2 linked regions of the Pelodictyon luteolum DSM 273 genome follow. The protein of the gene in region 1 binds, or shares a complex with, the protein of each later gene. Links are inferred from orthologs where the notes say so. Each region holds a gene or a part of one and is shown in the gene's direction. Other genes may lie near its edges. The genes, in order: pheT and pheS.

Evidence for each region.
Region 2: the proteins of pheT (region 1) and pheS are in contact, whole or in part, in a crystal structure (PDB 6P24), measured with the Escherichia coli proteins. The link is inferred for Pelodictyon luteolum DSM 273 from one-to-one orthologs.

Annotation. Positions count from the first base shown.
Region 1 is NC_007512.1:815,005-830,992, forward strand. The notes cover bases 11,351-14,454. They hold pheT (phenylalanine--tRNA ligase subunit beta), read left to right. Parts: upstream 11,351-11,747; coding sequence 11,748-14,162; downstream 14,163-14,454. Other genes in these bases: PLUT_RS03725 (hypothetical protein), read left to right, coding at 14,177-14,454. In the rest of the region: PLUT_RS03630 (GvpL/GvpF family gas vesicle protein), read left to right, coding at 1-681; PLUT_RS03635 (GvpL/GvpF family gas vesicle protein), read left to right, coding at 684-1,466; PLUT_RS03640 (GvpL/GvpF family gas vesicle protein), read left to right, coding at 1,483-2,262; PLUT_RS03645 (gas vesicle protein GvpG), read left to right, coding at 2,285-2,500; PLUT_RS03650 (gas vesicle protein GvpO), read left to right, coding at 2,550-2,822; PLUT_RS03655 (GvpL/GvpF family gas vesicle protein), read left to right, coding at 2,827-3,615; PLUT_RS03660 (gas vesicle protein), read left to right, coding at 3,624-3,833; PLUT_RS11055 (GvpL/GvpF family gas vesicle protein), read left to right, coding at 3,855-4,592; PLUT_RS03675 (gas vesicle protein K), read left to right, coding at 4,595-4,939; PLUT_RS03680 (NUDIX hydrolase), read left to right, coding at 5,124-5,528; PLUT_RS03685 (efflux RND transporter periplasmic adaptor subunit), read left to right, coding at 5,579-6,724; PLUT_RS03690 (efflux RND transporter permease subunit), read left to right, coding at 6,721-9,867; PLUT_RS03695 (TolC family protein), read left to right, coding at 9,899-11,236; more of PLUT_RS03725, read left to right, coding at 14,455-14,482; PLUT_RS03730 (cell division protein ZapA), read left to right, coding at 14,491-14,754; rny (ribonuclease Y), read left to right, coding at 15,060-15,988.
Region 2 is NC_007512.1:126,070-133,254, reverse strand. What follows is about bases 1-2,913. They hold pheS (phenylalanine--tRNA ligase subunit alpha), read left to right. Parts: upstream 1-900; coding sequence 901-1,926; downstream 1,927-2,913. Other genes in these bases: rplI (50S ribosomal protein L9), read right to left, coding at 2,508-2,913; PLUT_RS00640 (DUF6858 family protein), read right to left, coding at 1,938-2,342; rplT (50S ribosomal protein L20), read left to right, coding at 538-885; rpmI (50S ribosomal protein L35), read left to right, coding at 312-509; infC (translation initiation factor IF-3), read left to right, coding at 1-267. Outside these bases: more of rplI, read right to left, coding at 2,914-2,963; rpsR (30S ribosomal protein S18), read right to left, coding at 3,000-3,272; ssb (single-stranded DNA-binding protein), read right to left, coding at 3,299-3,775; rpsF (30S ribosomal protein S6), read right to left, coding at 3,847-4,248; PLUT_RS00615 (exodeoxyribonuclease III), read right to left, coding at 4,414-5,217; PLUT_RS00610 (glycosyltransferase family 9 protein), read right to left, coding at 5,214-6,221; PLUT_RS00605 (DUF3856 domain-containing protein), read right to left, coding at 6,226-6,753; PLUT_RS00600 (acyl-CoA thioesterase), read right to left, coding at 6,786-7,185.

The DNA of each region.
Region 1 (15,988 bases):
GTCGTGAAATGGAGCAGTTTTGCCGATCTCCTGCAGGAGGTGGTTTCAGAGGGCGACGTGCAGGAACTCAAACGCGAGGTCGAGGCCCGTCAATCCTCCTCCACTGAAGATGCCATCGCTGTCGGCAGGTTGATCAAGGAAAAGATCGATCGGCGCAATGCAGCCCTCAGTGCCTCGGTACTCAGGCAGCTCGGTGAGCGGGCATCACAATCGAAGCGGCACGAAACAATGGACGACGAAATGGTCCTCAACGCTGCATTCCTCGTCAACCGCGGCGACGTCGATGCATTTGTCGCGACCGTTGAAGCCCTGGACAGCCAGTACCTGAACGCCCTGCATTTCAGGATCGTCGGTCCCCTGCCATGTTACAGCTTCTATACTCTTGAAGTCACAGCGCTTTTTGAAGAGTTCATTGCTGAGAAACGAGCCGTGCTGGGTCTTGATGCCCGGTCCTGTGAGGCAGATGTCAAAAAGGCCTATCATGCCAAAGCGAAGGTGGCGCATCCGGACGTACATGTGCCTGCAGGGGCGAATAATGGTGCTGATTTTACGGTCCTCAACGAGGCATATATGACACTGCACGACTATTATAGCGCGCTCAGGAATTCGGCGTCCTCACGCCATGGCCATGAAGGGCAGGATTCCAGTAGTGTGGTTTTTTCAGTTAAAATACTCAATTGACGATGGAGCGGGACGGCAAATACATCTACTGCATCATCGGCGCCGACTGTGAATGCGACTTCGGGCCGATCGGGATCGGTGGCAGGGGAGACCTTGTTTCCACTATAGGGTTCGAGGGGATCAGCATGGTCGTCAGCGACCATCCCCTCAACCGTTTCGTGGTCGATCCCGACGGGATCCTGGCGCACCAGCGGGTCATCGAGGCGGTCATGAAGGAACACGAGAGTGTCATTCCAGTCAGATTCGGCACCGTTGCCGCCACTCCCGACGAAATCCGCAACCTCCTTGACCGCCGGTACGGCGAGCTGTCCGAACTGCTCTTAAGGCTTCGCAACAAGGTTGAGTTCAATGTAACGGGTCGCTGGCATGATATGGCCGCGATATACAAGGAAGTAGAACGGACGCATCCGGAGATCAAGGAGCAGCGGGCCAGAATCGAGTCGATGCGGGACGGTGACGGGGAGGCTCTGAAGCAGTCGCTCATCCTCGATACCGGCCACCAGATCGAGGCGGCCCTTGAGGTAATGAAGGAGGAGAAATTCGATGCAGTGGCCTCGTTGTTCCGCAAAACGGCAATGGCCTCAAAGATGAACCGGACCACTTCGCCCGACATGTTCATGAACGCAGCATTCCTCATCGACAGGGGGCGGGAGGTTGAATTCGACGGGATCATGGAAATCCTCGGCCAGAAAGACGCAGATCGTTGTGATTACCGCTACAGCGGGCCTCTGGCAATCTTCAATTTCGTCGACTTGAGGATCCTTCCTGAAAAATGGGAACTATAAACAGGGTAGAGAAGCAATGGCACATGAGGCGGCAGAACAGGATGGACTGTATATCTACGGAATCATCAACAACAGCGGGGAGCTGGATTTCGGACCCATCGGCATCGGCGGACGGGAGGAGAGGGTCTATGCGGTGATCCATAATGACATCGCGGCCGTCGTCAGCCGTACCGTGGTAAAGGAGTTCGAGCCGAGACGGGCGAACATGATCGCCCACCAGAAAGTGCTGGAAGCCGTAATGGTATCCCACGCGGTGCTTCCGGTCCGCTTTTCGACCGTCTCTCCCGGTCACGATGACATGAAAGTGGAAAAGATACTGGAAGAGGACTATCTGAGGCTGAAGAAGCTGCTTGTGAAGATGGAGGGAAAGAAGGAGATGGGGCTGAAGGTGATGGCCAACGAAGAGAAAGTGTATGAGAGCATCATCACGGGATACGACAACATCCGTTACCTTCGCGACAAGCTCATCAACCTCCCGCCCGAGAAAACCCATTACCAGCGGGTAAAGATCGGCGAACTGGTTGCTGCTGCACTCGAAAAGGAAGTCGGCACTTACAAGGATGCCGTTCTTGACGCGTTGAGCCCCATTGCCGAGGAGGTCAAAGTCAATGACAGCTACGGCAGCATGATGGTTCTGAACGCCGCGTTTTTGATCAGGACGGCCCGTGAGGAGGAGTTCGACCGGGCGGTCAACGCTCTTGACGACCGGTACCATGACATGATGACCTTCAAATATGTCGGGACCCTGCCGCCGTATAATTTTGTAAACATATCGATAAACATCAAGGGGCGCTGACATCTTCATCCTCGACGACATACTGCTTGCACCGCTCAGCGGCATGGTTTTCCTCGGCAGGAAGATCAATGAGATCGTACAGAATGAAATGTCGGACGAAGGCGCAGTCAAGGAACAGCTGATGAAGCTGCAGTTCCGCTTTGAGATGGATGAGCTCAGCGAGGAGGAGTATGACCGGCTTGAGGATGAGCTTCTCTCCACCCTTGCCGAGATAAGGGCACAGAAAGAAAACCGGTGAACGGATTGCGTTTTCACCGTTTCAACCATAAACAACATGAGAGGCAGTTATGGGCAGTTTGATCGAAGCAAAGAACGTCATCACCGCTTTCCTGAAGGAAACCACATCAAGCAGTGATGTTACCGTCATACGGCTTGACCGTGACCCCGATGGCTGGAAAGCCGTTGGCGAGGTCTATGAAGACGATTCGTTCCTGAAATCAATGAACCTTCCCCCGAAGAAAGCGCGGCGCTTTTATGCCGTGTCGGTTGACGGTGACCTGGAAGTCACTTCGTACAGCAGGCTTGCTTCCTACAGCGAAGGGGATTCAGGGGAGGACTGAACGTATGGCGCAGAACATACTGTATGTCTACTGCATTGTCCGGCAGCTCCCGGGTGCCGATATCGTCGCCCGCTACCCCGATCTCGTTTTCATAGAGGCCGGGAGTGCATACGTTGCGGCAAAATATGTGTCGCCGCTCGAGTATTCCGACGCCAGCATGAAACTGAAGCTGGCGGACGAAGAGTGGCTTGACAGGAACGCCCGTGAACATCTGTCGGTGAATGTGATGATCATGGCACAGCAGACCATCATTCCGTTCAACTTCGGTACCATTTTCAAGTCCAGGGAATCTCTATCCGGCTTCCTCGGCGATTACGGCAGGAAACTTGATGAGAGTTTCGATGCCCTTGAGGGCAGGGAGGAGTGGGCCGTGAAAGCATACTGCAACGAATCCTTCCTCCTGAAGAATCTTCATCTCGAAAGCCCGGCCATTGCCGCCATCGAACAGGAAATCCAGGCGGCATCCCCCGGAAAGGCCTATCTGCTCAAGAAGAAAAAAGAGGCGATGTCGGCCTCGGCGCTTGAGGGCGTGCACCAGGGGCATGCCAAGGCTGTATGGGGTGAGCTTGCAGCGCTTTCAAAGGAGCATGTACTGAACAGGCTCATTCCAGAAGATGTTTCAGGGGTGGATGGCCGCATGATTGTGAACGGGGTGTTCCTCATCGCCAATACGGACGTCGGCGCATTCATCAGGACCACTGAAGACCTGGGAGAACGGTATCGTGATGCCGGCGTGTTCCTTGACGTCACCGGCCCCTGGCCGCCCTATGATTTTGTCGACATCCCCTATTGAATTATCCTATGCAGGAAGACCTTTACACCGCGAACCGGCAGGTGACCCTTCTCGATATCCTCGACCGGGTGCTGAACAAGGGCGTCGTCATCAGCGGCGACATCATCATTTCCGTGGCGGGCATCGACCTCGTCTATGTGGGCCTCCGGGTTCTCTTGAGCTCGGTTGAGACCATGGAGCGCCTGGATGCTGCGAGGGCGGAAGGTCTGCAGCAATAAAATAAATCATCCCGCAATCTGATGCCGCTTCTCATTCATGCGCTCATCCTCCGGCCGGAAGCTCTGGGCGGTCTTTCTTCCGCCCTTCAGCATATCGGCGACGTGACCGGTGCCGGCCCATTGGAGCTTGTGGCAGTAAAGGACGCCGGTGCTGTTGCAGTTCCTCTTGAGAAGGTGCCGTCTCCCCCCTCACAGGAAGAACTGCTCCGGTATGCGGACGCCGTAGAGCAGCTTGCCGCACTGGCGACCATCCTGCCCATGCGCTTCGGTTCGACTGCCGCATCGCCCGAAGAGCTGCTCCGGATGCTTTCGGCCAATCGGGATCCTATCCTTGCCGCTCTTGAGAGGGTTGAGGGACGGGTTGAATACTCCCTCAGGATTCTGGCTCCCGGCGACGACGGGGCCCACCCCCGGGACCTTGAGGGCTCCGTTCCCGACGCGCTTTCCGGCGGCGGTATCCAGAGAGAATATCTGCGCCGGAAATATCAGGCCCATCGCCAGGCGGAGCAGCTGAGCCGGGAGGCGACGGAACTGAGGGAGGAGCTGAAGCTGAAGCTATCGGCACTCGACCCGTCGATGCAGTTTGTCCTGTCGGATGCTTCCGCATTCCTCGTTGACCTCTCCATTCTCATCCGCCGCCCGGCCGCAGCAGGGCTCGGGCCTGTATTCGACCTGTTTGGCAAGGAGCATCCCGAACGGCCGCTCATGGTTACCGGACCATGGCCACCCTACACTTTTTCCAGTCTTACTATTCAATGAGCATGCATGAAGACAAGGTACAGTTCCAGGCTTCCTCGGTAGAGGAGGCGCTCCGGCAGCTTGAGGGGATGAAGCAGGGGAAGGAGTCGCGCATCGAGGCCAACCCCGACAATGTGGAATCCGGCCTTGCCCGGCTGGTGCTGACCCTCATCGAACTGCTCAGGAAGCTTATGGAGAAGCAGGCCATGCGACGCATCGACGGGGGGTCACTTGACGAGGCGCAGATTGACGAGCTTGGCGAGACCCTCATGAAGCTCGAAATGAAGATGGATGAGCTCAAGAAGACCTTCAACCTCACCGACAGCGACCTCAACCTGAACCTCGGCCCGCTCGGGGACCTCATGTGAGGGGAACTCCCATTCCGGATTTTGTGCGGTAGCGCTCCATAGCGTATATTGGCGCACGTCACTCTGTGCGCATTTCTCCCGACGGCGGACCCGTACATGGCAGTAAACAATTGTTTTCAGGAAATCTTGACGGGTGCAGCCTGCCCTATGGCCGCTTCCCGGCATCTGAACGGCAGTGAGCAGTATGGCAGAAAGGGTGAAGAAACTATTCCGCCAGTCCGGGGTCATCCCCGTCCTCGACGAGAGAGTGGTGCTCATCACGGCCCGGCGCTCTGAGCGCTGGATCATTCCGAAGGGTTATGTCGCCAAAGGGCTTTCGGCGCCGGATTCGGCAGCCAAGGAGGCTCTTGAGGAGGCCGGTCTTCTCGGAAGGGTCGGTGCAGAGTCGGCAGGGGAGTACCGGTACCGGAAGTTCGGCAGGCAGTTTTCTGTGGAGGTCTATCCTTTTTTCATTGAATCGATGCTCGACGAGTGGGATGAAATGCACCAGCGCCGCCGCAGAATCGTCTCTCCCGGCGAGGCACTCGACCTGCTTTTCCACGACAACCTGAAAGCCATTGTTGCCGGGTACTTCGGCATGCTTCCCTGAGGCCGGGCTCCGGAACGAACGGCCCCATTCTGCATCATACCATTACAGTCATGCGTCCTAAACGGTTCCCCTCCATCCTTGCGGCCCTCGCAGTCCTCCTTATCGGGTTTGCCATCGCGGCTTTTCTTTCACGAAAGCAGACTCCCCCGGAAAAACCCGCAATGAAGCCGGCAGCATTCCAGCCGGTTCCGCTCGATACCGTCGCCAACGGCCGGGTACTCCTTCCTCTTGAGATGAGCGGCCCCATCGAGGCGCTCCGGAAAATCGAGATTTATGCTGAAGTCCCGGGTATATTCCGCGATGCCTCCAACCCGTTCAGGGAGGGCAGCCATTTCCGGAAAGGGGAGACCCTCCTTCTGCTTGATGATGCCGTCTACCGCAACAGTGTCCTTGCCGAGAAAAGCCGGCTCCTCAGCCAGCTTACCCTCGTCCTTCCCGACCTCATCATCGATTTCCCCGAAGAAGCTGAAAAGTGGAAGGCCCATGTAGGAGCGTTCCGCATCGATTCCCCGCTTTCAATGCTGCCCGCTGCCTCTTCAGACCGCGAACGCAACTACCTTGCCGCGCGGGGGATATACGACCGGTTCTATGCGGTCAGGAGCATGGAGGAGACGCTCGAGCGCTACCGCATAACGGCACCCTTTGACGGTCAGGTCACCCTCTCCGCCCTCAACCCCGGGACCCTTGTGCGCACCGGCCAGAAGATCGGAGAGTTTTCGGCTTCCGGTATCTATGAACTTGAAGCCTCCGTAGGCCTGCGTGATGCCGGTTTCCTTGAAGCTGACAGTCCCGTCACCCTCTCTTCAGAAGATATCGACGGGACATTCAGCGGTGTGGTCCGGCGCGTCAACAGGGCTATTTCGCCCTCAACCCAGACCGTATCGGTCTATATCGAGGTGGCCGATCCCCGCCTGCGCGATGGCATGTTCCTTACCGCCCGCCAGGAGATTTCGCTCGATTCAGCTTTTGCCGTTCCCCGCCGGCTGCTGCGGGAGGGGGACCGGCTTTTCGTGATAGAGGATTCTCTTGTGGCGTTGAGGACGGTGCGGGTGGCTGCGGCTTCGGGTGACCGGGCGGCGGTGCGCGGCCTGCCGGACGGGAGCATGATCGTGCTTGACCCTCCTGGCGGCATGCGTGAGGGGATGGATGCGACCCCTCTTCTTCGGCGCACTTCATCGGGTGAAAAGAGAAAGTGAAAGCCCTCATCCGTCATTTCGTCCGCTACCCGGTGCTCGGCAATGTGCTGTTCCTTGCCGTCATCCTGTTCGGTCTGGTGTCGTTCACCCAGATCAAGACCACCTTCTTTCCCGACATCCCTCCCAATTTCATCTATGTCAGCGCACTCTATCCCGGCGCTTCGCCCGAGGAGATAGAGGAGGCCGTTACCTTGAAGATCGAAGACCGGCTGAAAGGCGTGAACGGCATCGACCGGGTGACCTCCGTATCGACGGAAAACAGCATGACGGTGACCGTTGAGCTCAAGAAGGGGTTCGATGCCAACGACCTTCTGCAGGAGGTGACCAATTCGGTGAACCAGATCAGCTCGTTTCCTGCCGAACTCGAGCAGCTGAGGATATACAAGCAGGAACGGATGGACTTTGTCATCGCCTACTCCCTGTATGGCGACGTCGATCTCAGGACCCTGAAGGGATACGCCCGGAGCCTTGAGCGCGAGCTCCGCAACAGCGGTGCGGCGACCCGCATCACCCTCAGCGGATTTCCTCTGGAGGAGATCGAGGTCGGCCTTCGTGAAAACGACATGCGGGCCTACGGGATAACGTTCAGCGACGTGGCGGCCGCTGTCAGCCGTGCCAACGTCAAAATCACCGGCGGCACCATCCGGGGCTCCCGCGAGGAACTGCTCATCCGGGCTGACAGCAAGGGCTATCAGGCCTCTGACCTCAAGAGCATCGTGGTCCGCTCCGGCGCAAACGGTGCTGTGGTGCGCCTCGGCGACCTGGCCGATGTCCGCGACCGCTGGTCGGATGATCCCGACAGGAGCTGGTTCAACGGCAAGCCGGCAGTCATCCTGGACATCGAGCGGAGCGCAGACCAGGACATGTTTGAAATCGTCGGGAAGGCACAAACGGTCGTCGAGGCTTTTGACCGGCGCCATGCGGACATCCAGGTCGACATTCTCCGTAACGGTTCGGCCATCGTGAAGGAGCGGGCCGACATCCTCAGCAGCAACGGGTTTGTCGGCATGGTGCTTGTTGTCCTGTTTCTGGCTTTTTCTCTCAACCCCCGCCTCGCACTCTGGGTTGCGGCCGGCATCCCGTTCTCGTTCGCCGGCATGTTCATGCTCGGTTCACTCTACGGTCTGTCGATCAACGTAGTCTCGCTGCTGGCAATGATTCTGGTGGTCGGCATCATTGTCGACGACGGCATCGTGATTGCCGAGAGCATCTACCAGCGTTACGAAAAAGGCGAGAAGCCCCTTGAGGCTGCACTGAACGGCACGATGGAGGTCATTCCCTCCGTTACGGCGGCGGTGCTCACCTCCGTAGTCCTCTTCTTCCTGTTCCTGTTCCTCGACGGGGACCTTGGCCAGCGGGTCAAGGACATCGCTTTCGTCGCCTCTACGACCCTCCTGGTGTCGCTTCTCGAAAGCATCTTCATCCTTCCGGCCCACATTGCCCACTCAAAGTCGCTGCACGGCCGCCCGGAGGCAAAGAGCTGGCTGCTCCGCAAGTCGGAGGAGTTCCTCCATTTCCAGCGCGATGTGCTCTATGCTCCGATCCTGCGTTTCAGCATCGCCAACCCGCTCATTACGGCGGCAGTGCCGGTGGCTCTTCTCATCATCACCTTCGGCGCCATGCGGGGCGGCTTCATCAAGGCGACGTTCTTTCCGGTCATCGAGCACGACAACGTCCAGATCACCCTGGAAATGCCAACCGGCACACCGGGCGGCGTGACGGCCGGGGCGCTTGCCCGGATGGAGCAGCGGATCAGGGATGTCGATGATGCTTACCGGCAGAGCGAGGGTGGCGAGAACGGGCTTGTGGCGGCGATTGCCCGCGACATCGGACCCGAGGGCCACCAGGGCGGACTGCGGGTCACCCTTGTCGACAGCCGGCTCCGCTCGATCGGCAGCCTCGAGACGGGCAACCGGTTCCGTGATGCCATCGGACCCGTTCCCGGGGCGAGCAAGCTCCTGGTCGGCGGCGGGGGATTCTGGGGCATGCCGGTTTCCATCGCGCTGAAAAGCGACAACCTCGCCCAGCTCGACGGCGCCCGGCGTATGCTCGAGGAGGAGCTGAAGGGGATGGAGCAGCTTAAGGATGTCGCCGACAACGACCCACCGGGTCTCCAGGAGGTGCGGGTACGGCTGAAGGAGAAGGCCTACGCGCTCGGGTTGACGACCGGTGAGGTCATGAACAGGGTGCGCAGTGCGTTTTTCGGCCAGGAAGCCCAGCGTCTGGTGCGCGGCATTGATGAAGTGAAGGTATGGGTCCGATACGGCGAGGATGAGCGTTCAACAATCGGTGCGCTCGAGACGATGTTCATCCGGCTCGACGACGGACGTTCCATTCCGCTCAGGGAGATTGCAGATCTTTCCGTCAGCCGTGGAATTTCCTCCATCAAGCATATCGACGCACAGCGTGTCGTAAAGATCGAAGCTGATATCGCCGATCCCAAAACATCGGTGCCGCAGCTGCTCGACGTTGTCAGCCGGAACATCATGCCCCCCATACTTGCCGCCTATCCCGACGTCAGCTTCAATTTCGAGGGGCAGAGCCGCGAGAGCGGCAAGACCACCGGCTCGATGCGCATCGCCTTTCCTGCGCTGCTCTTCATCATGTACCTCATCATCGTCATCACCTTCCGCTCGTTCAGTCAGGCTCTCCTCGTGATGCTGCTTCTGCCCCTCGCCCTCATCGGTGTCGCCTGGGGCCATTTCATCCAGGGCTACATCCTCAGCATCCTGTCGCTGTTCGGGGTCATCGCCCTCATCGGCATCGTTGTCAACGATTCCCTTGTCTTCATCAGCAGCTTCAACAGCCGCATCAAGGAGGGCGTGCCGTTCCAGGACGCTTTGTATGAGGTCGGACTCAGCCGGTTCCGCCCCATCATCCTCACGACCATCACCACCGTAGCCGGGCTCGGTCCGCTCATCTTCGAGCAGAGCCGCCAGGCGCAGTTCCTCTCACCGATGGCCATATCGGTGGCTTACGGGCTGCTGTTCGGCACAACCCTGACACTCATCATCATCCCTGCGCTGCTTGTGCTGCATAACGCGGCCCGACGCAGGATCCATTCATTCATCGCCCGTCGCCCCGTGACGCCCGAAGAGGCCGAGCCGGCATGGCGGGAGGAGGTTTTCAGCCGTGAACAATAGCCATCGACGGGCCGGGCGGGCATTCTCTGGAATGGTCCCGTTCGTTCTCTGCATCTTTTTCGCACTGGCTCCGGTTGCGTCGAGAGCGGCCGGTTCAGGTGACTTCGCAACGAGCGATTCCACGGCAATCGAGCGCCTCACACTCGAAGATGCCCTCATTCGGGCCCTCGGGCACAATACCGACATTCAGGTCGCCAGAGGGGAAGAGGAGATCGCCCGTAACGGGGTCCACATCGGCAATGCCGGCCTTCTGCCGAAACTCTCGGCCGTTTCGTCCGTCTCATGGCATGACCCCGGAAAGGGAGCGCCGGCGTCGTCTGTCGAGTCAACCACCACGGCGGCGGAGCTGCAGGCGAGCTACACCCTCTTCGACGGTTTCGGCAGCATCCGGACCTTCACCAGACTCAAGAACAGCGGCAGGCTCGGCACCCTGAAGGCCCGGGAACGTATCGAGATCGTTGTCATGGATGTCGCCAGAGCCTATTACGGTGCGGCCAACTCACTCGAAGAGCTGCATGCATCAATGCAGGCTGTGGAGATATCCGATGAGCGCCTCCGACGGGCGAAGCTGCGGAGGGATTACGGACAGGCAAACACCCAGGAGGTGCTCTCCGCCGAAGTGGACGCCAACAATGACCAGGTGACGCTCCTGAATGCCCGTCTCGGACGGGAAACCGCAATGCGCAGGCTGAACGTCCTGCTCGGCCATCGGGTCGGCCATCACTATGCGATAGCTGACTCCGTCGTGTTTTCCGCTCTTCCGCCCCTCGACTCGCTCCGGGTGAGTGCCCTCGGAACCAATGCCGGTTATCTGGCAAGCGGCGGGGAGGTGCTCGATCAGCGCCTCCTTATGCTCATCGCCCGTTCGGAACAGTACCCCGAAGTTTCCCTTCAGGCCGGATGGGGCCTCAGCCGCTACGCCGCGGGCCGGGACATAGGCTTGAATGGCACGACGCCGGGCGCGTCCGGAGGGGTGGTGGTGAACTGGCCGATTTTCAACGGTCGCCAGACCGCCATAAAGACTGAAAACGCCCGGATTGCTTGGCTTAACAGCCGTCTGCGCCACGACCGGGCTCTCCAGCAGCTCCTGCAGGAGCTCCGGGACGGGTGGGACGCATGGTCCATAAGCCGTGATGTGCTCCGGTTCGAGGAACGGAACATCGAGTCGGCGCGGCTCAATTTCCAGCGCACCCGTGAACTCTATGTGCTCGGCCAATCGACAGGAACCACGTTCCGTGAAGCACAGCTGAACCTGATCCGGGCTGAAAAAAGCAGGGCCGGTGCCCGCTATGACAGAAAGCTCCGCGAGCTTGAGCTGCTGCGCCTCGGCGGAAGGCTGCTCACCCCGTTCGGGACGGCTGGTCGTTGAATCGTCACTTTTTTTGTTACGCGCTTTATTTTTCTTTGATTCTTCTGGACGGGATGGTATATTTGGAGCCTTCCGTTAAGAAACGGGGCATGGCGCAGCTGGTAGCGTGCCTGCTTTGGGAGCAGGAGGTCCCGAGTTCGAGTCTCGGTGCCCCGACTGATGAGGTTCCGGGAGTGACGACGTGCCCGTAGCTCAATGGATAGAGCATCAGCCTTCTAAGCTGAGGGTTACTGGTTCGAGTCCAGTCGGGCACACCATTGGAAGTCCGGGAGTTTAAGGTTTTCTATGGTGATTGTAGCTCAGTTGGTTAGAGCGCCAGGTTGTGGCCCTGGAGGTCGGGGGTTCGAGTCCCCTCATTCACCCATGTTTTTTGGCCCCATCGACTAGCGGTTAGGTCACCACCCTTTCAAGGTGGCGGGACGGGTTCGAATCCCGTTGGGGTCACACTTCAAAGCTCTGTCCTTTGCCGGTACAGGGCTTTTTTTATTCATGAACGCAGATTTTCTCTTCTATGAAAATATCTGTCAACTGGCTCAAAGATTTCCTTCCGTCCTTTTCCCCGGATATCACCTCCCTTGTCGAAAAGCTCACCTTCCTCGGCCTCGAGGTTGAGGATGTGGAGTCGACTCCCTTGCCTGACCTGCGGGTTGTGGTCGGGCGGGTGCAGTCCGTCGCTCTGCATCCTGATGCCGACCGCCTCCGGATCTGCATGGTCGACACCGGACTTGAAGAGCCGCTGCAGATCGTCTGCGGTGCTCCGAACGTGGCCGAGGGGATGCTGGTTCCTGTTGCGACCGAGGGTTCCCGCCTCACCATGCAGGACGGAACCTCTTTCGTCATCAAGCCTTCAAAGATCCGCGGCCAGCGTTCGTTCGGCATGATATGCGCAGCCGATGAGCTCGGCCTGTCGGCCGACCACTCAGGAGTCATGGAGCTCGACTCCTCCTATGCCGTCGGAGAGCCGTTTGCCCGTTACCTTGACTCGGACACCGTGCTCGACATAGCCGTCACCCCCAACCGCCCCGACGTGCTCTCGCATCTCGGCATAGCCCGGGAGCTCGGTTCCGCGCCGGACGCCATCCTTTTCCCCGAAGAGGCCCCCCTCGAGTTTTCCGCTGACTCTCCCCTGGTGCAGGTTATGGACAGCGGGGCTTGCCCGCTCTATGTCGGCGTCATCATCCGGGGCGTTACCGTAGGTCCTTCCCCCCGCTGGCTTTCGGCCCGGCTCGAGTCCATCGGACTGCGTCCGAAGAACAACATCGTCGACATCACGAACTTCATCCTCCACGCACTCGGCCAGCCGCTCCACGCCTTCGACCTCCAGAAGCTTAAGGGCGGGCGCGTCATCGTGCGCAGCGACTTCAGCGGCTCATTTACGACGCTTGGCGCAGAGCAGTGCACCGTGGAACCGGGCATGCCGGTAATCTGCGACACCCAAATGCCTGTGGCCCTTGCCGGCGTCATGGGCGGGCTGGACTCTGCGGTCGGAGAGGGAACCGTGGACATCCTTCTCGAGGCGGCCTGTTTTGCGCCGTCGGCCGTCCGCCGTTCGGCCAGGAAAGCCGGGATTTCATCTGACTCCTCATACCGGTTCGAGCGTGGCATTGATATCCGCAATGTCTTACCCGCAGCCCGTGCCGCCGTGGCCCTGATCCTCGAAACGGCCGGCGGAACAGTCGGTGAGGCCACGCTGCAGGGTGATCCCTCTCCGGCGCTCCTTGTTCTCCCGTTCCGGCCCCGGAGGGCAAACGAGCTGCTCGGCACCGCAATCGAGACCGATGCGATGCAGGCGATGCTGGCCCGGATTGGGTTCCGGACCCTTGCTCTGGATGAGGGCGTGATGCAGGTGGAGGTCCCCTCCTGCCGCATCGACGTATTGCAGGAGATCGACCTCATTGAAGAGGTGGCGCGCCTTCATGGTTACGACAACATCGAGGCCTCAGGGCGCCTGGCGGCGACGTATCCCGCATCGCGGACCAGACCTGGATATTTTCCCGACTTTCTTCGTGGAGTCGCAGTCGGTCTTGATTTCAGGGAGGTGCTCACCAACCCGCTCATCCGGCGGGAGGAGGCGGCTCCCTTCGGTGATGGGCTCGTGAGTGTCCTGAACCCCATCAGCGAGGGCCTTGAGGTCCTTCGGCCGGGGCTCGTGCCCGGCATGCTGAAGGTCATCGCCCACAACATCCGGCACGGGAACCGTGATATGCGCCTGTTCGAAGTGGCTCACGGCTTCAGTGTGGCCGATCCGTCAGGAGCGGCGGAGCAGGGCCCGCTCGGCGCCTACTGCGAGAAAGAGTGGCTGGTTCTGGCCCTCACCGGCAACCGCTATCCCCGGAGCTGGAACCAGCCCCCTGACAGGGTAGACTTCTATGATGCCGTCGGAGCGGCCGAGATGCTGCTCGGGAAACTGAATTTGCTTGATAAATCAGCAGTTAATATTTATAATGAAAATACTGTCAGTATTGATTTGGAGCTGACGGAAGGGAAGAAAAAACGGTCACAGCGTGCGGGCCGGGCCATGAGGCTGGATTCCGCTCTGCTTTCACAGTTCGGCATAGAGCAGGATGTCTTCACCGTCGAGCTTGATGTTTCGGTGCTCGAAATGCTCTACAGCCCTGATGTTGTCTACGACCCGCCTTCAAAATTCCCCGCCGTCCAGAGGGATCTTTCATTCATCCTGCCAGGCACGGTTCCCGTACAGTCGCTCGTCGGCCTTGTCCGTTCCAGCGACCCGCTCATCAGGGATGTTTCCGTTTTCGACGTGTTCGAACGGGGCTCCGGCGGTGGCGGAGAGAGGAGTGTAGGGCTGTCGATTTCGATAGCCGACCATTCCGGAACCCTGCAGGAAGGGCGGATCAGTGAAATTCTTCGTACAGTTGGAGTCAATGCTGAAAGTAAGCTTGGTGCGGTAATTAGACAGGTCTGACATTACTTGGTTCCATGCCTGAACGGAAAGGAGAGGACATACTTGCCGGTATCGGCACCCTCGAGGGCAATACCCGTCTGCTTGTCAACCGGCTCGATGCATTCCGCAAAGAGAACGAGGCGCTGAAGTCGGAACTGGCGAGTCTGCAGGAGGTGCTCCGCTCGATGAAACTCCCCGGCGGCACAACGCCGTCTCATGGAGGAGCGGTAAAGGAAATGACAGGAACAGTCCCCTACGCTGAAAAGCTGCAGGTGAAGCAGAAACTGGTCCTGATCCTGCAGAAGATCGAGATGGAACTCAGGAACGGTCATACCTTGTAGAATCTGCCATGGAAAAGTTTGATGTAAATGTTTACGGTGATACCTACCCGCTTCGTGCCGATACCCGGGAAGCAGTTGAGAATGCTGCCGGTGAGGTCGACAGGAGGATGCGCCGTTTTGCTGTGCAGGCACCCTCATTCGAGCCGTTGAGGCTTGCTGTACTCGCTGCCGTCGAGCTTGCCGAGGAGAAGCTTCAGCTTGAAGAGACGATGGCCGGGCTGCAGGAGAGAATCGGGAAGCTCAACGCTTTTGTCGGGGACAATCTCCAGTAAACAGTTACATTGAAAGTAGGAAAATATCCGCACCAGAAGATCGGGGTGTTTGTAAGTAAAAGAACTAACATCAAAGAATAGGGAGCCAGACTCTTCTTTTTGATTGCAGGCCTTGCCGGATTCCGGACCTGTCCGGATTGCCGGGTGCAGCGTTCGCGCCGCACCGATGGAAGCAAAAAACCAGAAGGAGGCACCCACCGTGTCACACGGGTTCTTGAATCTTACACATCTCGCCATGGTGCGGATTTTTTTGTTTAAAATGGTGCTTCAGTCAGTGAATGGGGCACAAAAAGGAGGTAATTTTAATGGGAATTGTCATAAACCTGTTTTTGATCATTTTTGCTTCGGTTGTGTTTTTTGCGGCAGGTTTTTTCCTCGGGCGTTTCTTCCTCGAGCGTCTCGGTACGACGAAGGTCCTCGAAGCTGAAGAGCGTGCGGTGCAGATCGTGCAGGAGGCCCAGAAGGAGGCAAACGAGTACAAAGAGCTGAAGGTCACCGAAGTCAATCAGGAGTGGAAGAAAAAGCGCCGGGAGTTCGATCAGGAGGTGGTGATCAAGAACAATAAGTTCAACCAGCTCCAGAAGCAGGTGCAGCAGCGTGAAGCGCAGCTGAAGAAGCAGTTGCAGGATGTCCGCGACACCGAGCGCAAGCTGCAGGACCAGCAGAAGGAACTCGACCAGGCGATGGAGACCGTCGGCATCCGTGCGACTGAACTCGAACGCATCATCACCGAGCAGAACCAGCGCCTTGAGAGCATCAGCAACCTGCAGGCAGATGAGGCCCGCCAGATGCTCGTCGACAACATGATTACCAAGGCCCGCGAAGAGGCTACCGAGACCATCCACAAGATCCACGAGGAGGCTGAGGAAAATGCCGGCCGCCTGGCTGAGAAGACCCTTCTTACCGCCATCCAGCGCATCTCCTTCGAGCAGGCAACTGAAAACGCCCTTTCCGTGGTGCACATCCAGAGCGACGAACTCAAGGGCCGCATCATCGGCCGTGAGGGGCGCAACATCAAGGCGTTCGAGAATGCCACCGGCGTGGACATCATCGTTGACGACACCCCCGAGGTGGTCATCCTTTCCTGCTTCGACCCGCTTCGCCGCGAGCATGCCAAACTCACCCTGAAGAAGCTGCTTGCCGACGGGGTCATCCATCCGGTGGCCATCGAGAAGGCTTATCTGGATGCAGGCAAGGAGATGGCTGATGTCATCATGAGTGCCGGCGAAGAGGC
Region 2 (7,185 bases), 700 kb from region 1 along the record:
CTCCGCAAAGGGAACCGCGTACGGGCCACGATCGTCTTCCTTGGCCGTTCGATCATTTACAAGGACAAGGGACTTGAACTGGCCGACCGCCTGACGGAACGGCTCAGCGTCGTCGGGAACCGTGAAGGAGAACCTAAGTTCGAAGGCAAGAAGCTGTTCGTCTACTTCGAACCCGACAAGAAAAAGATCGACGCCTACGAGCGTATCCGTTCGAAAACAGGGACACCGCTGGCCCCGCTCGAAGAATCGGCCGATGCCGAGGACTAGACAGGAACTTTGCACATTCTTTTGATAAAAAAACAACGACAGTCATGCCTAAAATGAAATCGCACCGCGGTGCATGCAAACGATTCAAGGCCACCGCATCAGGAAAAATCAAGCGTGAACGGATGAACGGATCGCACAACCTGGAGAAGAAGAACAGGAAACGTACCCGCCGCCTCCACCAGTCGACCATGCTGGACAACGCGACCAAGGAGAAACAGATCAAGCGGATGATCCTTGCCTGACACATTTAAACATTAACCTTACACAACGATGCCTAAAGCAAATAACGCTGTCGCCTCAAAGGCCCGCAGGAAAAGAGTATTAAAGAAAGCCAAGGGATACTGGGGATCACGCGGCAATATCCTGACCGTCGTCAAGCATGCGGTCGACAAAGGCGAACAGTACGCCTACCGTGACCGTCGCGCAAAAAAGCGAAGCTTCCGCTCGCTCTGGATCATTCGCATCAATGCAGCTGCCCGCCTGAACGGCACAACCTACTCCAGGCTGATGGATGCAATGATCAAAAAGAACGTGGAGATTGACCGCAAGACCATGGCTGAAATCGCCGTAAGGGACCCCGAGGCGTTCACCCAGCTCGTAAAAACCATCATTGACTGAGATCCGCAGCAGTACATGGAAAACAGCATTCGAAGCCTCCGGGAGGAGATCGCCGGATTCAGGATCAGCTCAGCCGATGAACTTGAGGCGTTCCGCCTCCGGTACACCGTTCGCAAGGGACTGATTGCCGGACTCTTTTCACAGTTGAAGTCGGTCGATCCCGCCCGGAGACCCGAAATCGGCAATATGCTCAACCAGCTGAAAGCCGAGGCCGAAGCCAGAGTAGAAGAAGCTGCCCTGTCGCTGGAAAAAACGACATCGCCTGCGGCCCCCACGATCGATCTCTCGCTCCCCGGCCGGCGACATTTCACCGGGAGCGAACATCCGGTCCAGAAGGTGCTCGGTGAGATGAAGCAGATATTTTCCGACATGGGCTTTACTGTCGCCACCGGCCCAGAGCTTGAGCTCGGAAGCTACAACTTCGATATGCTGAACTTCCCCCCCGACCATCCGGCCAGGGACATGCAGGATACATTCTTCGTCAAACGCGACGGCACGGAAGACGACATTCTCCTCCGGACCCACACCTCCCCGGTGCAGGTCAGGGTAATGCTTGACCGCAAGCCTCCCATCAGGGTAATCTGCCCCGGAAAAGTCTATCGCAACGAAGCCATCAGCGCACGCAGTTACTGTGTCTTCCACCAACTTGAGGGCCTGTATATCGATAAAGGGGTAACCTTTGCCGACTTGAAAGCCACCATTTACTCCTTTGCACGTCAGATGTTCGGCAGCGATGTCCAGCTGCGCTTCAGACCCAGCTTTTTCCCGTTCACCGAGCCCTCGGCAGAGGTAGACGTCACATGCTACCTCTGCGGTGGCAAAGGGTGCCGTGTCTGCAAGAAATCCGGCTGGCTTGAAATCATGGGTTGCGGCATGGTACATCCAAACGTCATGAAGAACGCAGGCATCGACCCTGAAGTATGGAGCGGTTACGCATTCGGAATGGGTGTAGACAGGACCGTCCTGCTCAAATACAAGATCGACGACATCCGGCTCCTCTTCGAGAACGATCTGCGCATGCTTCGCCAGTTCCCGGCCTGAAGAACAACCCCTTACGCATCTACGACTCTGTCCCGAAGGGCTTTCGTCCATGACTCCATAGCCTCATTGGCTGTAGGGTTTGGAGCCTCGAGAAAGGTCACCACAAACCCGTCTTCCACTTCGCCAACGCCTATTGAACGGGGACGAACCGCCAGAACGTAAGGTGTGGGCATCTCTTTGCCGAAGCAGAACAGAAGATTCCTTGCGGCCTTGATCCCCTTACCGATGACCCCACCCGGCAGCGCTGCCGTGTGAGCATAATGGTCAAACTCACCAATATAGGCGACTGCAGGGTTTGCATCGATGCAGCTTTTGAAATGGGCGATGATATCATCCACGCTTCGGCAGCTGGTCTCGCTGCGATCGAATTTCGTAGTAAAAACAGGATATTTTTCCTGGAGAAGGGTCTGGATCATGGCATGGGGGGTTGACGCAGTGATGCTCTTGTCCAATATAATAGTGACTGACTGGCAGAAAGAAAAAAGCTCCGCAGTCCCAAGGGATGCGGAGCTTTCAACGAACGAATTGTGGATCCAGAGAGGGCTATGCCTGCATCAGGAACCTGCTGCGGGAGGAGGTCCTTAAGCCTCGGTACCCTCGGCTTCGACCTCGAAGGTGACCTTTACGGTGACGTCCGAGAACAGCTTCGCCTCGGCCTCATACTTGCCGAGCAGCTTGACGGGAGCCTCCAGGGTGATCTTGCGCCTGTCGATCTCTACGCCAACTGCCTTCAGGGCATCGGCGATGTCACCGGCGGTGACGGTGCCGAACAGCTTGCCGGATTCGCCGGCCTTGGCCTGCACCTTCAGCACCATCTGCTCAATCTTCTGGGCAAGTTCACGAGCACTCGTTCTCTGCAACTCGACTTTTCTTGCCTGCTGCTTCTTCTCGGTCTCAAGAGCTTTGAGGGTTCCCTCGGTAGCCCTCGTGGCCATACCCTGCGGAATAAGGTAGTTGTTGGCATAACCGTTCTTCACGGCAACAACTTCACCTGCATCGCCAAGGGCAGCCACATCTTTTCTTAAAATGACTTTCACGTCTAGCTTCCTTGTTTCAATGGATTGCGAAATTTTTTATTTGTACTCGTCAGCAACGTAGGGTATGACCGCGAGGAACCGTGCCCACTTCACTGAATGGGTCAAGAGGTTCTGCTCTTTTGCGGTGAGGCCCGTGATGCGGCGGGGGATGATTTTACCCTGATCGTTGATGAATCTTTTCAGCTTGCGCTCGTCGCGGTAGTCAAAGAACACGACCTGATTCTTCGACACCTTTCTCTTTGAAGCCAGAGCGTTGCTGATGGACTTATTGCCCTGCGCCCTTGTGTTTTTCTGTCTCATTGGTTTCATGTGCAGATTTTGCTTGCCCCCGCCTCTCAGTCGGAGGACAGGTATTTGTATTCATAAATGTGGTCGTTGTCCTCACCGTGTGCATCTTCATGATGGACATCATGAAAATCATCCTCGATGAAACCGTCGTGATCGTCCTCGCCGTCGTCCTTTTTGCGTTTGTTGAGGAACTGGATCCGTCTGGCCTTGATCTCGACCACTGTCCTTGATGTTCCGTCCTGCGCTTTCCATGTCCGGCTCTGCAATTCGCCGTCGACAAGGACCGCTGAACTTTTTCTGAGATTGTCCCTGCAGCTCTCGGCAAGTTTGTTCCATGCAACCACGCCGACGTAGCAAACGTCTTCCTGCCACTGGTGGTTGCTGTCGCGGAACCTGCGGTTGCAGGCGATTGAAAAATTGACAACCGGAGTCCCGCCTGAATCAGTCTGCCTGAAAACAGGATCCTTTGTAAGATTGCCAGCAATGATGACGCTGTTAATCTCAGGCATTTTCAATTCAGCCATAACATCTTCTCCGTTTGTTTCTCAATAAATCCAATCAATCCTCTACTGCGTCGAACCCTCAGTCACAATTCTCACTTGGCAACCTTGTCGGCTGCATCTGTTTCGCTGGCTACGTTGTCTTCAGGGCTACCGATGACCACGCTGTATTTCTCGACGCGCTTGCGCATCTCGAGGAGAGGGGACGTCAGGTGAACGATGAGATAACGAAGCAGGACTTCCTCGTAGCGCAGTACCCGTTCGATCTCTGCGATGACAGGAGTGGCTGCGGTGAATTCAATGTGGGCGTAGGACCCGATGGTTTTCTTTTTGATCGGATAGGCGGTCTTGCGCCTGCCGATATCAAGGACGCTGCTGATGCTTCCGCCCTTTTCGGTGATGACCTTCTGTACCATCTCCATCGCGGCAGCAATAGCTTCATCCTGAAGCCCGCCATCGATGATGACCGTACATTCGTACAGTTTGTTTGTTTCCATAGCGCAATGTAAATAATGATTGAGAGTACTCAGCTGCTTGCATGCGGCGAGGGTCCGGAATTGCGCATACCGGCCCCACGGCTTCACGCGTTCAGACGTGAACACCGCGTGCAAATTTGGACCTTAAATGTAAGGAATTGCATTCTTTTTTCCAACCGCCGCAACTCACCGAGAAAATGACCGGGTATCCTCATGCAAACCGGACTCCGGAACGAATTCAAGAATGATCGGTGCATGGTCTGAACTTTTCTCCGGCATGTCGACCGCTGCCCGGAGAATCCGGTCTTTTCTGTATCCGGAAAGATAAAAACAGTCTATCCGCCAACCGATGTTGCGCTCTCTGGCCATTCGCCAGTAAGGCCACCAGGTGAACAGGTCATCCCGCTCCGGGTTCAATTCGCGCATCACGTCGGAAAGCCCGAGCGCAATCAGCCGATCAATCGCAGAGCGCTCCTCCGGCCGAATACCTGTTGCTCCGGGCCTGTTCTCTGAGCGGTGAAGGTCGACCTGGCGGTGAGCCACGTTCATGTCGCCGGTCACGAGTATCTGTCTTCCGCAGGCAAGCAGTTCCCGAACATACTCATGCATGGCCTCAAGGTAGCCGAGTTTGAGGACGTAATGCTGAGCAGAGTCCCCCCGCGGCACATAGGTACCTATGATGGACAACTCTCCGGTGTGCAGCACCACCGTCCGGTTCTCAATATCGAAGGGCGGGATTTCGAACGTTGCACCCTCAAGTGCGGGGGTCTCCTTCATGAGAATTCCTGTCCCGCTATACCCCTTTCTGATAGAAGAGTCGTTCCAGAACGAACGGTAGCCGTCAAGTGACATGATACTCAGGGGGATCTCCTCTACTGAGGCTTTCACCTCTTGCAGGATGAGGACATCCGGGGAACTTTGCCTGACCCATGATTCGAGCGCACCCTCACGTGCCCTGATGCCATTGACATTCCATGAAGCGACAATCACCGCTGTGCCCCCCCGAGAAACGCAATTATCCTGTCGGAGACCCGCTCCGGCGGGATATCCAGCATGCAACGGAAATGACCTTTCGGACAGCGCTCCCTGCCGATGTGGGAGCACGGCCTGCAGCCGAGACCTGACACTTCGAAAAGTTCAAACGTGGACCGGTAAGGCAGGAATCCGAAGGCCAGCGACGAGGATCCGAAGAGCACAAAGAGGCGCTTCTGGAACGCAGAGGCCATATGCATCAGTCCCGTATCGTTTGTCAGGACTGCATCGGAGCGCTGCAACAGCGCTCCAGTCTCCATGAGGGAGCAGGCTCCGGCAAGATTCCGCACCGAACCGGCAACCCCGGCTGGCAGCAGTCCCATGATCTCCTCTGCATGGGCAGCGTCATCCTCCCCTCCAAGGAGTACTACCCGTAAAGAGGGGACAGCATTGAGTATACCAAGAATCACCTCGGCAAACCGGCGAGGGGGCCAGCGTTTGGTAAAATGGCGGGCACCGAAGCAGACCGCCAGCACCTTGCCCTCACCAGGCAGAATCCCGTCAGCTAAAGACGTGTCAGATGCTGAAGGCCAAAGCTCACATCCGGAATCATCGACCTTGATGCCGAGCCCCAACAGCGAAGAACCGTAGCGCTCCACCACTGAGGGCGCCTCTCCGTATAGATCAATCTTCCAGTGAACGAGGATCCACTTTTTCCAGTTGCCTTTATGATACCGGACCGTTTTTTTTGCCCCGACCCTCCCTAGGAGCGCATGCGAGCGCCTGTTGTTCTGAAGGTCCACCACAAGGTCATAAGACGAAGATGCCGGGAGGCTTTCGGGGGAATAGACCCCCGAAAGCCGAGGGCTGCCGGCCAGCAGGGGGAGAAACGGAGCTCTGGTGCAGAAATCGATTTTTGCCTCCGGCCACCGGACCCTTAGCCAGCGCACCACCGGCGTGGTCAGGATGATGTCGCCGATGGAACTCAAGCGGACAACCAAGATCGAGCGCACAGCCTCCATTCTCTCAGGACCAGAATTCCCACCAGGCGCGATAGCCTGCGGGTTTTTCGGGTTCAGTGGCACGGCCGAGCCTTGTCAGGGCCTCGGCGGCGGCGTTTCGAAGCGCCTCAAGCCCACCCATCCCTCCATTCCGCTCGTCGAGCATCTCACAGGCCATCCTGAACGACTGGAACGCTTCATCCCTCCTGCCGAGCCCCTCAAGGGCTGCGCCGCGTGAAAACACTGCCCGAATCCATAACTTGCCGCCATCCTCCTCCAATTCGCCACGACGATTGAAATAATACAGCGCAAGGTCTGCCGACTCCAGTCCTGTGCCATAGTCTCCGAGTCCAGTGAGAGCCCCGGCAAGCACAGCATGGACAAATGCATCGAACCCTGCATGATCAAATGCCTCCTCGGCAGGAATCGAGCGAGCAGCATCCATAGCGCTACGGCAGCTTGCCGCCGATTCTGCATGGAGGCCGTCTTGAAGCTGACGCTCACCCACACTGAGCGCCAGATAGGCATCAGCGACCGAACGCAGTGGTTTCATATGCTTCAGGGGGAATACGGACTGTTATTGAATTATGCGTCTCCAGCGCTCATGAGAGCAGCAAGCGCCGTCGGGATTTCAGGACGACCCCTGCCGTTAAGGGCTGTGCCGATTACTTTTGCGTTCAGCGCCGGTTTCATGTCGGGAAGACGGAGGATATCCTGATAGAATGCAAACTTGAGCGTGGATTCTCTCTGAAGCTGGAGGTTGACCAGGAATCTGTCGCCGCTCTTGAGGGGGGAGCGGTAATCAAGCTCGGCCCGCACAACAACGAGGTTGACCCCCATCCGGGCATACTCGCTGAAATCGATGCCTACGCTTTTGAGGTACTCGTGCCGGGCATGCTCGAGATAATTCTGATAGACACTGTTGTTGACGATGCCCTGCATGTCGCACTCATAGTCCCGTACGTCCATCTCAAGGGTGAACGAA